Regions from separate parts of the Geobacillus sp. CAMR5420 genome, predicted to be linked through region 2. Evidence: riboswitches for the same ligand, from Rfam matches in the RefSeq annotation. Region 2 holds a riboswitch; each other region holds the start of a gene.
The links. Region 2 has a riboswitch for cobalamin ahead of DI44_RS11785 (ribonucleoside-diphosphate reductase subunit alpha). Riboswitches for the same ligand answer to the same signal wherever they lie in the genome.

Region 1: it holds a riboswitch for cobalamin, as region 2 does, so the genes downstream of both, DI44_RS07695 ((2Fe-2S) ferredoxin domain-containing protein) here and DI44_RS11785 (ribonucleoside-diphosphate reductase subunit alpha) in region 2, are expected to answer to the same signal.
Region 3: it holds a riboswitch for cobalamin, as region 2 does, so the genes downstream of both, DI44_RS05670 (ABC transporter substrate-binding protein) here and DI44_RS11785 (ribonucleoside-diphosphate reductase subunit alpha) in region 2, are expected to answer to the same signal.

The regions. Positions count from the first base shown of each region.
Region 1 is NZ_JHUS01000039.1:86,613-90,924, reverse strand. Features, by position in the region: gene DI44_RS07665 (glycerophosphodiester phosphodiesterase family protein) at 1-499, opposite strand, end outside; tRNA gene DI44_RS07670 (tRNA-Gln) at 676-747, shown strand; gene rraA (ribonuclease E activity regulator RraA) at 1,005-1,490, shown strand; gene DI44_RS07680 (hypothetical protein) at 1,542-1,796, shown strand; gene DI44_RS07685 (retropepsin-like aspartic protease) at 1,786-2,166, shown strand; partial or broken gene DI44_RS07690 (hypothetical protein) at 2,106-2,324, shown strand; cobalamin riboswitch at 2,385-2,579, shown strand; gene DI44_RS07695 ((2Fe-2S) ferredoxin domain-containing protein) at 2,760-3,158, shown strand; gene DI44_RS07700 (energy-coupling factor ABC transporter permease) at 3,186-3,902, shown strand; gene DI44_RS07705 (energy-coupling factor ABC transporter substrate-binding protein) at 3,907-4,200, shown strand; gene DI44_RS07710 (CbiQ family ECF transporter T component) at 4,184-4,312, shown strand, end outside.
Region 2 is NZ_JHUS01000024.1:8,146-12,457, reverse strand. Features, by position in the region: gene DI44_RS11785 (ribonucleoside-diphosphate reductase subunit alpha) at 1-2,107, opposite strand, end outside; cobalamin riboswitch at 2,162-2,357, opposite strand; gene DI44_RS11790 (ATP-binding cassette domain-containing protein) at 2,566-3,582, shown strand; gene DI44_RS11795 (ABC transporter permease) at 3,579-4,312, shown strand, end outside.
Region 3 is NZ_JHUS01000050.1:101,393-105,704, reverse strand. Features, by position in the region: gene DI44_RS05665 (NUDIX hydrolase) at 1,311-1,775, shown strand; cobalamin riboswitch at 1,845-2,044, shown strand; gene DI44_RS05670 (ABC transporter substrate-binding protein) at 2,185-3,141, shown strand; gene DI44_RS05675 (iron ABC transporter permease) at 3,128-4,162, shown strand; gene DI44_RS05680 (adenosylcobinamide amidohydrolase) at 4,159-4,312, shown strand, end outside.

The DNA of each region.
Region 1 (4,312 bases), on a different contig from region 2:
GATGGACGACCGCCTCTTCGATGCCGGGCTGTTTCGTTTCGATGTACAACGGGGCTTCCACACGCTCCGCTTTCAGCATCTGAATCACCTCATCAAGCGTCGGGATGCGCTCGCCGGCAAAGCGTGGATGAAACCACGACCCGGCATCCAGCCGCCTCAGTTCAGCGAACGAAAAATCATTTACCCGCCACGGAGCACGGCGCGGATAGACCGTTTCGGCATTTGTCGTCCGGGCGAGCGTCGCATCATGCAGGGCAACGAGCTTCCCGTCTTTCGTTGACCGCACATCGACTTCGATATAATCGGCATTCATGCGGGCGGCGAGGCGGTAGGATGAGAGCGTATGCTCCGGCGCGTATCCGGACGCGCCGCGGTGGGCGATGACGGCGGTTTTCGGCTGGCTGGATGGCTGCCAGGCAGCCGCGGCCGCTAAGACGATCGGCAACGATAACAAAAACAATGTGCAAAGATAGAAGCGAAAAACCGTGATCCGGCGCATATACATCTCTCCCCTTCCAGTTATCATATCGGGAAAACAAGTGCGAGGGAAAAACGAGGTGATATAGTGGGGAAAGGATGCTTGTACCGATAGTTTCGCACATCAAGCAAAGGGATATTCAGTTTGATGCATAAAGTGCGTTATCATGCCGCATACTGTAAACGACAACAAAACGTTGGGCTATAGCCAAGCGGTAAGGCAACGGACTTTGACTCCGTGATGCGCTGGTTCGAATCCAGCTAGCCCAGCTGAACGTCTGGTCAAACCGGAGGGGCTTTGAGCCGGTGAAAACGGTCTCCGCTATATATCGGCGCGGGGCCGTTTTTTATGGTTTCAATGCGATCGGTGGAATACATCGAAGCGATTGACGGCCACACAATGGTTTGGTTCACATCGCCGCGTTCGTGTCAGTCGTTCGAATGAAAGATCGTCGACAAAAAACTGCTGAGGCAGAAGGATTTTGGCGAATGACGGCGAATGCAAAACATGAAAGGGGAGAGCGACAATGAAAACAGCCGATTTATGCGATCAATTTTTAGACGAGTTGCAAGTATGCGAGTTGCCGTTCCAATCGTACGGCGGAAAGCGGGCGTTTTCCGGGCCGATTGCGACGGTCGATGTGTTTGAAGACAACGTCCTTGTCCGAGAAGCGCTGGAGACGGTGCCGCCGGGGACGGTGCTCGTGGTCGATGGAAAAGGCTCGCGCCGCGTCGCGCTATTAGGCGACCGGCTGGCGCAAATCGCTTGCGAGAGGGGGCTTGCTGGCGTCATCATCCACGGCTGCATCCGCGATTCAGCGGAAATTGGCGCCATGCCGATTGGCGTGATGGCGATCGGCACATGCCCGGTGAAAAGCAAAAAAGAGGGAAAAGGCTCACGCGACGTTGCGCTCGAGTTTGGCGGCGTCCGCTGGGAGCCAGGGGCGTACGTGTACGCTGATGCGGACGGCGTTGTCGTCGCCAACAAAGATTTGTTGGCGAAAAATGGTTGACGGCTGCGGTCGAGTCTCGTTCAATACAACGAACAGGTTGAGGCGATGGAGATGGAATGGCAGGAAGTGCGTTCATTGTATCCAAATCAATTTGTGAAATTACAAGTATTAAAGTCCCATTTAGAGGGAGATCAAGAAATCATTGAAGAGGTGGCTGTTATCGGAACGGTTTCGGACAAGGATGCAACTCGTGAGTTGCTGCAATCGAAAGGGAATCAGCTTGTTTATCATACTAGCCACAAGGAGATTGTTTTAAAAGTTCGGGGAGCGATTGGCCTGAGAGGGAAATTTCATTATGCAGATTGAATATCGTGAAGGCTTGCTGTTTGCATCGATCGAAATCGTTTATCAAGGAAGGTCTAAGTTGATTCATAATATGGTGATTGATACTGGTGCGGCGAAAACAGTGATTTCTCAAAATGCAGTAGAAGATATTCATTTGCGGGTAGAGCCGGGCGATCGTATTGTGGCTTATTACGGAATCGGTGGGAAAGAGTACGCGTTTACAAAAAAATTAGACTGTATTCAGCTAGATTCTTTCCAGCTAAGAGAGTATGAAATTGATTTTAGCGGGATGGACTATGAGGGGATTAACGGTTTGTTAGGATTGGATATATTGCTGGGCGCTGGATTTGTCTTAGACCTGGACAAGTTGGAGATGTATCGTTCTGGTTGAAATGGAACGCCCGCTCGAAATGCCAAAAAGAAGGAAAAGGCGCCCGCGACGTTGCGCTCGAGTTTGGCGGCGTCCGCTGGGAGCCAGGGGCGTACGTGTACGCTGATGCGGACGGCGTTGTCGTCGCCAACAAAGATTTGTCGGCAAAAAACGGTTGACGGCAACGCATTGGTTGTACTACGATGAAAACGGATGCTTGTTCCATGACAGCGCATATATGGCGGTAAGACAAACAAGGTGCCTAAGCCTGCTTAAGGGCTTGGGTGAAAAGGGAAGCCCGGTGAAAATCCGGCACGGTGCCCGCCACTGTGATGGAGAGCTTTGCGGCAACAAGTCACTGAAGGATGCTTCGGGAAGACGCCGCCAAGCGATGATCCTAAGTCAGGAGACCTGCCTTGTTTGGATCGGACGGATGCCTACGGGACTATAGGCAGACGTGCGGGAGAATGACGGCTTTAGGGGCCCTGTTTGGGCCGTTTACGGCTTTCGTATACATTTTTCTGCACCTCTGCTGTAGAGGTGCTTTTTCTTTTGTCGAAAAACCGTCCGTCTGCCGCATTTCATTCTACCATTCTAGCAAAAGGGGGGATTTGGTGGCGACGTGGGATTTGCGGGGAATGAAGCATCATGTGCTCATTTGCAACGGAGGGACGTGCCTCCGCCATGGCGGAGATGACGTGACAACCGCGGTGCGCGAGGAGATCGCCCGCCTCGGGCTTGACGATGCTGTCCATACAACAAGGACGCGCTGCAACGGACGATGCCAAGACGCGTGCGTGATGATCGTCTATCCACAAGGCGTTTGGTATCGACAGATGACGCCGGAGCGGGCAAAGGAGGTTGTGCGCGCCCATTTGGATGAGGGGCTGCCTCTTTTGGAATGGGCGACGTATGAATACGAAGGCGAATTGGTGTTGACGCCGGCCGGCCTGCGGGAGGCGCCAAGCGGAAAACGAAAAACCGAACATAGCGTGAAAGGAGTGAAGGGATAAATGAAGAGAGCGGTTCGATGGAGCGGAATGGCGGCTTTATTCACTGCTTATTTTTGGTTGACGAATGAAAATGAAGCGTATGCCATGCACATTATGGAAGGATTTTTGCCTGTCAAATGGGCGCTGTTTTGGTGGCTGCTGTTTTTGCCGTTCTTTGTGTTCGGATTGCGGCGGCTTGTGCATACGCTGAAGCAGCACCCCGAACATAAGCTTCTGATGGCGTTAGCTGGTGCGTTTACGTTTGTATTGTCGGCGCTGAAAATTCCATCCGTCACCGGCAGCAGCTCGCATCCGACCGGGATCGGCTTCGGCTCGGTTTTGTTTGGACCATGGGTGATGGTGGTGATCGGCACAGTCGTTCTTCTCTTTCAAGCGCTGCTTCTTGCCCACGGAGGAGTGACGACGCTTGGGGCCAATGCGATGTCGATGGCGATCGTCGGCCCGTTCGTCGCGTACGGAGTGTATCAACTGTGCCGAAAAGGGGCGGTATCCAATCGAGCGGCTTTGTTTCTTGCCGCTTGTTTGTCTGATTTGGCTACATATGTCATGACGTCCCTGCAGCTTGCCTTGGCGTTTCCGTCTCCTGATGGGGGAGTCACCGCCTCGTTTTTGAAATTCGCCGGCATTTTTGCCATTACTCAAGTGCCGTTGGCGGTGACGGAAGGCATCATAACGGTAATCGTCTGGAACTGGCTTTCCTCCTATCAAGCTTCTCCGCTGTTCCAAAAGGAAAAGGGGGCGTAATGCGATGAAGAAAAATGGCTTGCTCGTGTTGCTGGCTGCTTTGCTTGTCATCATTCCGCTTTGGTGGGCGCGCGGATCGGAATTCGGTGGAACGGACGATCAGGCGGAAAAAGCCATTCAAACGCTCAACCCGCATTACCGGCCGTGGTTTGAGTCGATCTTCACCCCTCCAGGCGGCGAAGTCGAAACGCTTCTGTTCTCGCTGCAAGCCGCGCTTGGCGCCGGCGTGATCGGCTACGTCGTCGGGTTGTACAAAGGGCGTTCGGAGCGGAAAAACAACCATGATTCGCGAGTTTGACCGTTGGGCGTATGACAACCGGCTGCGGGCATGGCGGGCGGAGTGGAAGCTGATCGTGGCGTTTGTTATGCTTGCCGTTGTCATGATGGGCGGCTGGCGCGAACAATGGCTT
Region 2 (4,312 bases):
AATCCGGCACCGTAACGGGAATCTTATAATCTTTCTTTTCCTCGGCGTATACTTTTAAGAAAATGGGATCAATGCTCGCCGTGCTGCCAGCGATGATCGACGTCGATGCGTTCGGGGCGATGGCCATGATATAGCCGTTGCGCATCCCGTAGCGGGCCACATCTTGCTTCAGCCGATCCCAATCGAGTTCACCGTGGCTTTGGTAGCCGCGCCGCTCAAAATAAGCGCCCGTCTGCCAGTCCGACCCCGGAAACGCCGGGTAGCTCCCTTTCTCTTTGGCGAGCTCCATGCTCGCTTGAATCGCCAAATACGCGATCGTTTCATACAGCTCGTCGGCATAGCGGACCGCTTCCTCCGACTCCCAGCGAATGCCTTTTAACGCCAAAAGATGATGCCAGCCAAAGGTTCCAAGTCCGACAGCGCGGTATTTTTCGTTCGTCAGGCCGGCCTGCAGCACCGGAATATTGTTTAAATCAATGACATTATCGAGCATCCGCATTTGAATCGGGATGAGCCGCGCCAAAACCCCATCGGTCACCGCCCGCGCCAAGTTGATCGACGATAAATTGCAGACGACAAAATCGCCTGGTATTTTTTCAATGATGATCATCCCGTCTTTTACATATTGCCGCTTCATCACCGTTGGGCTTTGGTTTTGCGCGATTTCCGTGCAAAGGTTGCTGCAGTAGATCATCCCGAGATGGCGATTCGGATTTTGCCGGTTCACTTCATCGCGGTAAAACATAAACGGCGTCCCCGACTCGAGCTGGCTGCGCATGATGCTTTTCATCACTTCGATCGCCGGCACTTTTTCTTTCGACAGTCTTGGTTCGTTGACACATTGCCAGTATTTCTCCCGAAAGCTGCCGCACCCTTTTTCCTCATCATAAAAATCTTCCAAGCTAAACCCCATCACCTTCCGCACTTCATGCGGATCAAACAAATACCAGTCGCCGCGCTGTTCGACTTGCTCCATGAACAAATCAGGGATGCAAACGCCGGTGAACAAATCATGCGTCCGCAGCCGTTCGTCACCGTTGTTGAGCCGCGCATCGAGAAACGCAAAAATGTCTTTATGCCATACATCCAAATAGACGGAAATGGCCCCTTTTCGCTGTCCTAACTGATCGACGCTCACCGCTGTATTGTTCAACTGCTTCATCCACGGGATGACGCCGGAGGAGACCCCTTTGAATCCTTTGATGTCGCTGCCGCGCGAACGGATTTTGCCTAAATAGACGCCGATGCCGCCGCCCGATTTCGACAAATTGGCGATGTCGGTGTTGCTGTCATAAATCCCTTGCAAGCTGTCATCGACCGTGTCGACAAAGCAGCTCGACAGCTGGCCGTATGACTTTCCGGCATTGGCAAGCGTCGGCGTCGCCACGGTCATGTATAAGTTGCTTAACGCCCAATACGCTTCCTTCACGAGCTCAAGGCGCCGCTTGGGTGGTTCATTCACCATTAGCGTCATGGCGATGACCAAAAACCGCTCCTGCGGCAATTCATACAGCCGCCGCTCATAATCGCGGGCCAAATACCGATCAGCGAGCGTGCGCAGCCCGATATACGTAAACAACAAGTCTTTGCCTGGATCAAGAAATGAGCCAGCCGTCTCGATCTCTTCTTTCGTATAACGCTCAAGCAATAGCGGGCTGTACACCCCTTGTTCTGTCAAAGAAACGATTAATGAATAAAAATCACCATATCGCTCGCGCGCATCGTACCCGCGCTGCCGCGCCGCCTCGCGGTACAGTTGCTGCAAATACAGCCGGGCGCACACAAATGTCCAGTCCGGCTCATCTTCATCAATGTAAGAAAGTCCTTCCAAAATAGCCGTTTGGTGCAGCTGTTCTACCGTGACGGACTCCTTTCGACTGAGAAGCTGCCAAACACGCTCGACGTATTCATCAAGCGACAGACGGCCGAATCCAGCGGCGGCTTGCCCAATCAGCGACGCAAACTCTTCACGTGAAAAAGAAACCGGCTTCCCTTGGTCATCGATGATGATCATTTTCGTCAATGCGGTCATTCGTTTCCCCACTCCTTCAATAAAAAATCCGCTCGGGCAGGCGAGCGGATGAAACGACAGACGGAAAAAAGGCATACGAAACCCTTTTTCTTTTCCCCTATCGTTTCATCTTCTCACACCCCGAAGAACATGAAACGTTCCAAGCAAGGCAGGTCTCCTGACTCGTGCATCGTCCTACTTTGGGGCCTTCCCAGCGGCGCGCCGAATGGCTCTTGCCGCCAGTGGCCATCCCATTTCGTCCGCACATACAGTTGCGGGGGCAGTTCCGGATTCACACCGGATTCCCTATTAAGTCCTGATGGACACCATTGCTTGGCGCAACGATATATAGTTGTTTAAAAAATAGAACAAAACAATATATAGTAGATGATCATCCTGATGGAACAAGCATATACCAAAACCGGGAGAATTGCAAGAGTGGGCGAATCAAATTTTCTCTTCCTCAAAAAATCATTCCGTTGTTCACATTCTGTTCATAAAAGCATGCTACGATTCACCATGTACGAGAATCATACGAAGGAGGGGGACACAAAATGGGATACAGACCCCAAATCTCACCCGCCCATCAAGAGTGGGCAGTGGAAACACACGAATTGGTGAAAACCTTTGGCGACCACCGGGCCGTGGACGGTCTCAATTTGCGTGTGCGCGCGGGCACCATCTATGGTGTGCTGGGCCCCAATGGAGCCGGCAAGACAACGACAATCCGAATGTTAGCGACGTTATTGCGCCCGGACGCCGGTTCCGCCCAAATTTTTGGGTACGACGTCGTCAAACAACCGCAAGTCGTCCGGCAATTGATTGGTGTCACCGGTCAATACGCCTCTGTTGACGAAACGCTCAGCGCAACAGAGAATCTAATGATCTTTTCTAGGCTTCTGGGACTGAGCCGAACAGAAGCAAGGCGAAAAACAAGCGAATTATTGGAGGAATTTGGTTTGACAGAAGCAGCCAAGCGCCCATTGAAACATTTCTCTGGCGGTATGCGCCGGCGTCTGGATCTCGCCGCCAGCCTCATTGCCCAGCCGCCGCTCATTTTTCTTGACGAACCGACCACCGGACTCGACCCGCGCACGCGCAATCAAATGTGGGAAACGATCCGGCGCTTGGTGAATATGGGAACAACGGTGCTGCTGACAACCCAATATTTACAAGAAGCGGACGAATTGGCAGACCGCATCGCCGTAATTGATCACGGCCGAGTCGTCGCTGAAGGGACACCCGATGAACTCAAGGCGTCCATCGGTCAATCGTCATTGCAAGTCAAGCTGCAACATCCTGGAGAGATCGAAACGGCCAAGCGCATCATTGAGCGCGTTCTCCATGTTCGGCCGACGGTATCCTTAGAAACCGGGAACATCACGGCGCCGATGGCCGATCCAGACCATGTGACGGACCTGCTTGTCGCTTTGCGTCAAGAGGGCATCCACTTAACCGAGTTAAGTGTGCAAAAACCAACCCTCGATGAGGTCTTTCTGACCATTACCGGCCATGGAGTGGAAAAACGTGCAGATGAATCCAATGATGTAAGGGAGGAAGCGATGAGATGAAACCAGTGTCTCCTCAATTGGAGGTCAAACGCCAACAGAAAAACCGTACAAGCGTTTCCCAAGCTGTACGAAATTCGCTGACGATGGCCTATCGTGGTTTGTTGAAGGTGCGGCGCACACCCGAACAATTATTTGACGTCACTTTTCAGCCGATTATCTTCACCTTGATGTTTACCTACATCTTTGGTGGAGCCATCGCGGGGAATGTTCATAACTACTTGCCCATGATCATTCCCGGCATTCTCATCCAAACGTTGATCGGGGCTTCCGTCACTTCAGGAGTTCAACTTCGCGATGATATGGATAAAGGCGTGTTCGACCGCTTTAAATCGCTGCCGATCGCCCGCATCGCTCCGTTGGCTGGGGCGTTATTAGCCGATGTAGTCCGCTATGTCATCGCCACCACCCTGACGTTTGTCATGGGATTTCTTATCGGCTACCGTCCGGAAGGAGGGATCGCCAGTGTGGCGCTTGCGGGCGTTTTCGCCATTGGATGCGCGTGGGCCGTCAGCTGGATCTTTGCCTTCTTCGGCGTCATTGCCCGTCATGCGGCCGCTGTACAGGGAATCTCCATGCTGGCGTTGTTCCCACTGATGTTTGTATCGAATGCGTTCGTGCCGGTCAAGACGATGCCCGATTGGCTACAATGGATTGCCAAAGTCAATCCCATTTCCCATATGATCGCGGCCGTCCGCGAGTTGACGAATCACGGAACGATAGGCACCGATTT
Region 3 (4,312 bases), on a different contig from region 2:
GTCTAAAAAGGCAATTGATTAAATGTTTATTTTGGAAAACGTGCTTTACGATCGATTCTTTGTAGCAGTTGATGAACATCTTCCGCTGTTTTTGCTATTTTTGATGTATTTATGAGTCTCTCATCTGTCCACCTTTTCAAGGACCAGCCGATGCTTTCAAAAGTAAGAATTTTCTGATGTTCATCATCATCTCTTAAACGATGTATGTGTTTAATCTCTGAAAGTGATCATGGTGGATGGTACGGCCCTTTGAAACATTCTTGTAGTATGATCTCCAAACAAAATGGGTCATTTCAACTCGGTATTACTAGTTTAAAGGTATAAAGAACGGTTGAACAAGTGAGAATTCTTTTTGTTTTCTCGATTAACCGCTGGAATAGTGGAGAAACAAAAGGTGCCTATGGTTATGTGATTGCTGTCTTCTTGAAAACTGGATTTGAAAAGTGTCTGTTTGATCTCCATAATGCGTTGAATGGGTATTTGATCAATTAAAGATTAACGGGGTAGAGCAGCCGCGTTGGTATAGATTTCATTGCTATCTGTTACATGTACAATTATAAATCATTATTGGAAATTTTTAATTTACACTCTATTTTTACCGCGTTATCAATTATAAGAAGAAGTTAAATTCTGAATATATATAAAAAGATATGTATTGCATGATGTTTAGTTACCCGTGGTGCTAGATAAAATCAGACGAGCATAAAAATAGTCCTTGTATGAAAATCTCCTTTTAAAATGAAAGTGCTCACCTAACATTAGAAAGGAGAAATCCCATACAAGAGCGTCTTCATTTTACAACGGATCAAGCGGAAATTCAAAAGCAATATACGGCGATCTTGTTCTTGGTATCAGCGCAACTGTCTGGCGGCTCTAAATGTATTGTAGCGCTGAAATCGTCATTTGTTAAAGCAAGGAAATGGGTCATAATCGCCATTCATATTCTTGGAAAGTTGTTTTGTTTTACTTCGGAACGAGCAGGGTATCAGTATGTCATTGGAAACTTATTCACTAGGGAGATGTTCCCTGAACGCTCTCGATATAACTGTTGTTGTCGGTTGCTCCGTTTTTCCGTTAAATAGAGTTTTTCTAATAGATCCGTCACCAACTAGCGAGGCACGGACAACATCATGCCTATGCTGTTGTGGAGATCTTGTCCCTCTTGCGCTGTGTCATCACGTGAGGCGTTAATGTTCAACTAGCACCACGGATTTTCCTTATTTTTTTCAAGATGGCAGTATAGATGGGGCAGCTGCTTTTTTTCTGCAGGAGAGGGCTAGGATCATTCCGCGATGTAGGAGGAGAGCTTGATGGATAAACACCAACAAGCCATTATCACCGTTTCAGCCTATATTACGAATGACACGGGAGAGGTTTTGCTTGTTAAAAGCTATGACCGCTCCGATACGTGGGAAATGCCGGGCGGACAAGTTGAACCAGGCGAGCCGCTCGATCGGGCCGTTCATCGCGAGGTGTATGAAGAGACTGGCGTTGACATCCGTCTCATCGGGGTCAGCGGCGTGTATTACAATGAAACTAAAAATATCATAAACATTGTATTTAAAGCGACATATGTGAAAGGAAACGTTTCTCCCCAGCCTGAGGAAATTCAAAAGGCGAAGTTTGTGTTGATCGATGAGTCGAATATTGATGAATATGTGACATGGCCGCATTTGAAATCGCGGGTGCTCGATGCGATGAAAAGGGAATGCTCTGTTCCGTATGAAACATGGGTTATGAATCCATCTCGATTGTCTGCAAGAGTGGGAAGGTGAAGTGCTGTAAATTCATAGTTGTCAAATGCTAAACGCTGCATTATTATAAAAATGTCCATATCCCATAACTGAATCCATTCGCAGCAAGGTGCCGAAACGGCTTAATAGGGAATCCGGTGGGAATCCGGAGCTGTCCCCGCAACTGTCAATGCGGACGAAATGAAATCGCCACTGTACGGACAGATGGCTTGCGCTGTTTTCCGTACGGGAAGGCTTCAGAGTAGGATGAAGCATGAGCCAGTAGACCTGCCTTGCTTGCCGCAGTTTCCGAATCTTCGGGGGGTGAGACGCGGAAACAGTCGTACAGGGCATTGTTGTGCCCATTGGCGGTCTGTTTCGCGCTCATTCCCAGATTTAGGCGGAATGGGCGTTTTTTATTGTACATACATCACTGAAGGGGGAATGACGGATGAAACGTTGGACATGGCCGGCGGTGGTGGCGGTGTTCTTCCTTTTGGCCGCCGTGCTCGTCGGCTGCGGCGGGGCGAATGGCAGCACCGAGCCTGCGAAAAAAGAAGAACCGAAAACGGAACAAGCGGCGTTTCCGGTGACGGTGAAAGACGGGCTTGGCGAGGATGTCATGATCAAAGCGGAACCGAAAAAGATCGTCTCGCTCATCCCAAGCAATACGGAAATCGCCTATGCGTTGGGGTTGGGCGATAAGATCGTCGGCGTCAGCGATTTTGACAATTATCCGGAAGACGTCAAAACGAAAACGAAAATCGGCGGCATGGAATTCAACGTCGAGAAAATCATTTCGCTCAAACCGGATCTTGTCTTGGCCCACGCGTCAAGCGCCCATAACTCGCGCGATGGCCTCAAGCAATTGAAAGACGCCGGCATCACCGTGCTTGTCGTGAATGACGCGAAGTCGTTCGACGATGTGTATGCGTCCATCGAATTGATCGGCAAAGCGACCGGGACGACAGACAAAGCGAAGCAAGTGATTAAGGATATGAAAGAGAAGCTTGCGCAAATTCAAGAAAAAGCGAAACAAATCCCGGCGGACAAACAAGCGAACGTCTGGATTGAAGTGTCGCCGCCGCCGCAGCTGTATACGGCCGGCAAAGGGACGTTTATGGATGAGATGCTTCAAGTGATTTCAGCGAAAAACGTCGCCGGCAGCTTGGAAGGCTGGCCGATGGTGACGGAAGAAAAAGCAGTGGCCTATAAGCCGGACGTTATCATCACGACATACGGCGGAGCGAAGCAAGTGTTTGCGCGCGCCGCTTGGAAAGACGTGCCGGCGGTGAAAAACAAGCGGGTGTATGACGTCAACACCGACTTAGTAAGCCGCCCGGGTCCGCGCCTTGTCGAAGGGGTCGAGGAACTTGCCAAAGCCATTTACCCGGATGTGTTCAAGTAAAACGTGGATGTATATATTGGCCGTCACGGCGGCCATGTTATCGTTGCTCGTAGGGATATCGACAGGATCGCTGTCGATTCCCTTTTCTTCTATTGTTCGCATTCTTGCGTCCGAATGGTTTGGTATGCCGCTTCCGTCTGACATTCCGGCCGATTGGGTGCCGATCGTGATGGCGATCCGCTTGCCGCGCGTCGTGCTCGCTTTTTTGGTCGGGGCGTCATTGGCACTGGCTGGCGCGGCGTTCCAAGGGTTGCTGAAAAATGCGCTCGCCGATCCGTACACGCTCGGCGTCTCGTCCGGCGCCTCGGTCGGGGCGGTGCTCGTCATCTTTCTCGGCTGGCAATGGCCGCTCTTTGGCACGTTCACGCTGCCGATCGTGAGCATTTTATGCGGCATGGCGACGCTTGTCGCCGTTTTGGCGTTCACTCGCGCGGTTGAGCCGCAGCTGTCGGTTGAGACGATCATTTTAGCCGGCATTATCTTCGGCGCGTTTTTCAGCGCCTTCATTTCACTGATGATCGCTTTGACCGGGGAAGAATTGCGGCAAATCATCTCATGGCTGATGGGGAGCGTCGCGATGCGCGGCTGGAAATACAGCGGGCTTTTGTTGCCGTTTTTTCTCATCGGCGCGGCGGTGCTTCTCGCCAACGGCCGCGAGTTGAACGCGTTTGCTTTTGGCGAGGCGGCGGCGCTTCATGTCGGCGTTGATGTTACGCGCCGAAAAGTCATCATTTTGACGGCGGCGGCGCTGCTCACCGGCGCGGCGGTGTCGGTGTCCGGGACGATCGGTTTTGTTGGGCTCGTTGTTCCGCATATGGTTCGGCTTGTGTGCGGGCCAAACTACCGGGTGCTCTTGCCGCTATCGCTCTTGTACGGCGGGGCGTTTCTTGTGCTTGCCGATGTGGCGGCGCGGACGATCATCGAACCGCGCGAACTGCCGATCGGCGTCATCACCGCGCTGATCGGCGCCCCGCTATTTGCCGTCTTGTTTTTCCGAAAAATGAAGCGAAAGATGGGATGATGATGCTCGAGGTGCGGGCCGTATCGCATCGGTATGGATCAAAGCAAGTGCTTGATCGTGTGACGTTTTCCGTGGAAAAAGGGGAGCTTTTTGGCATCGTGGGGCCGAACGGCAGCGGAAAAACGACGCTGCTGAAACTCATTTGCAAAG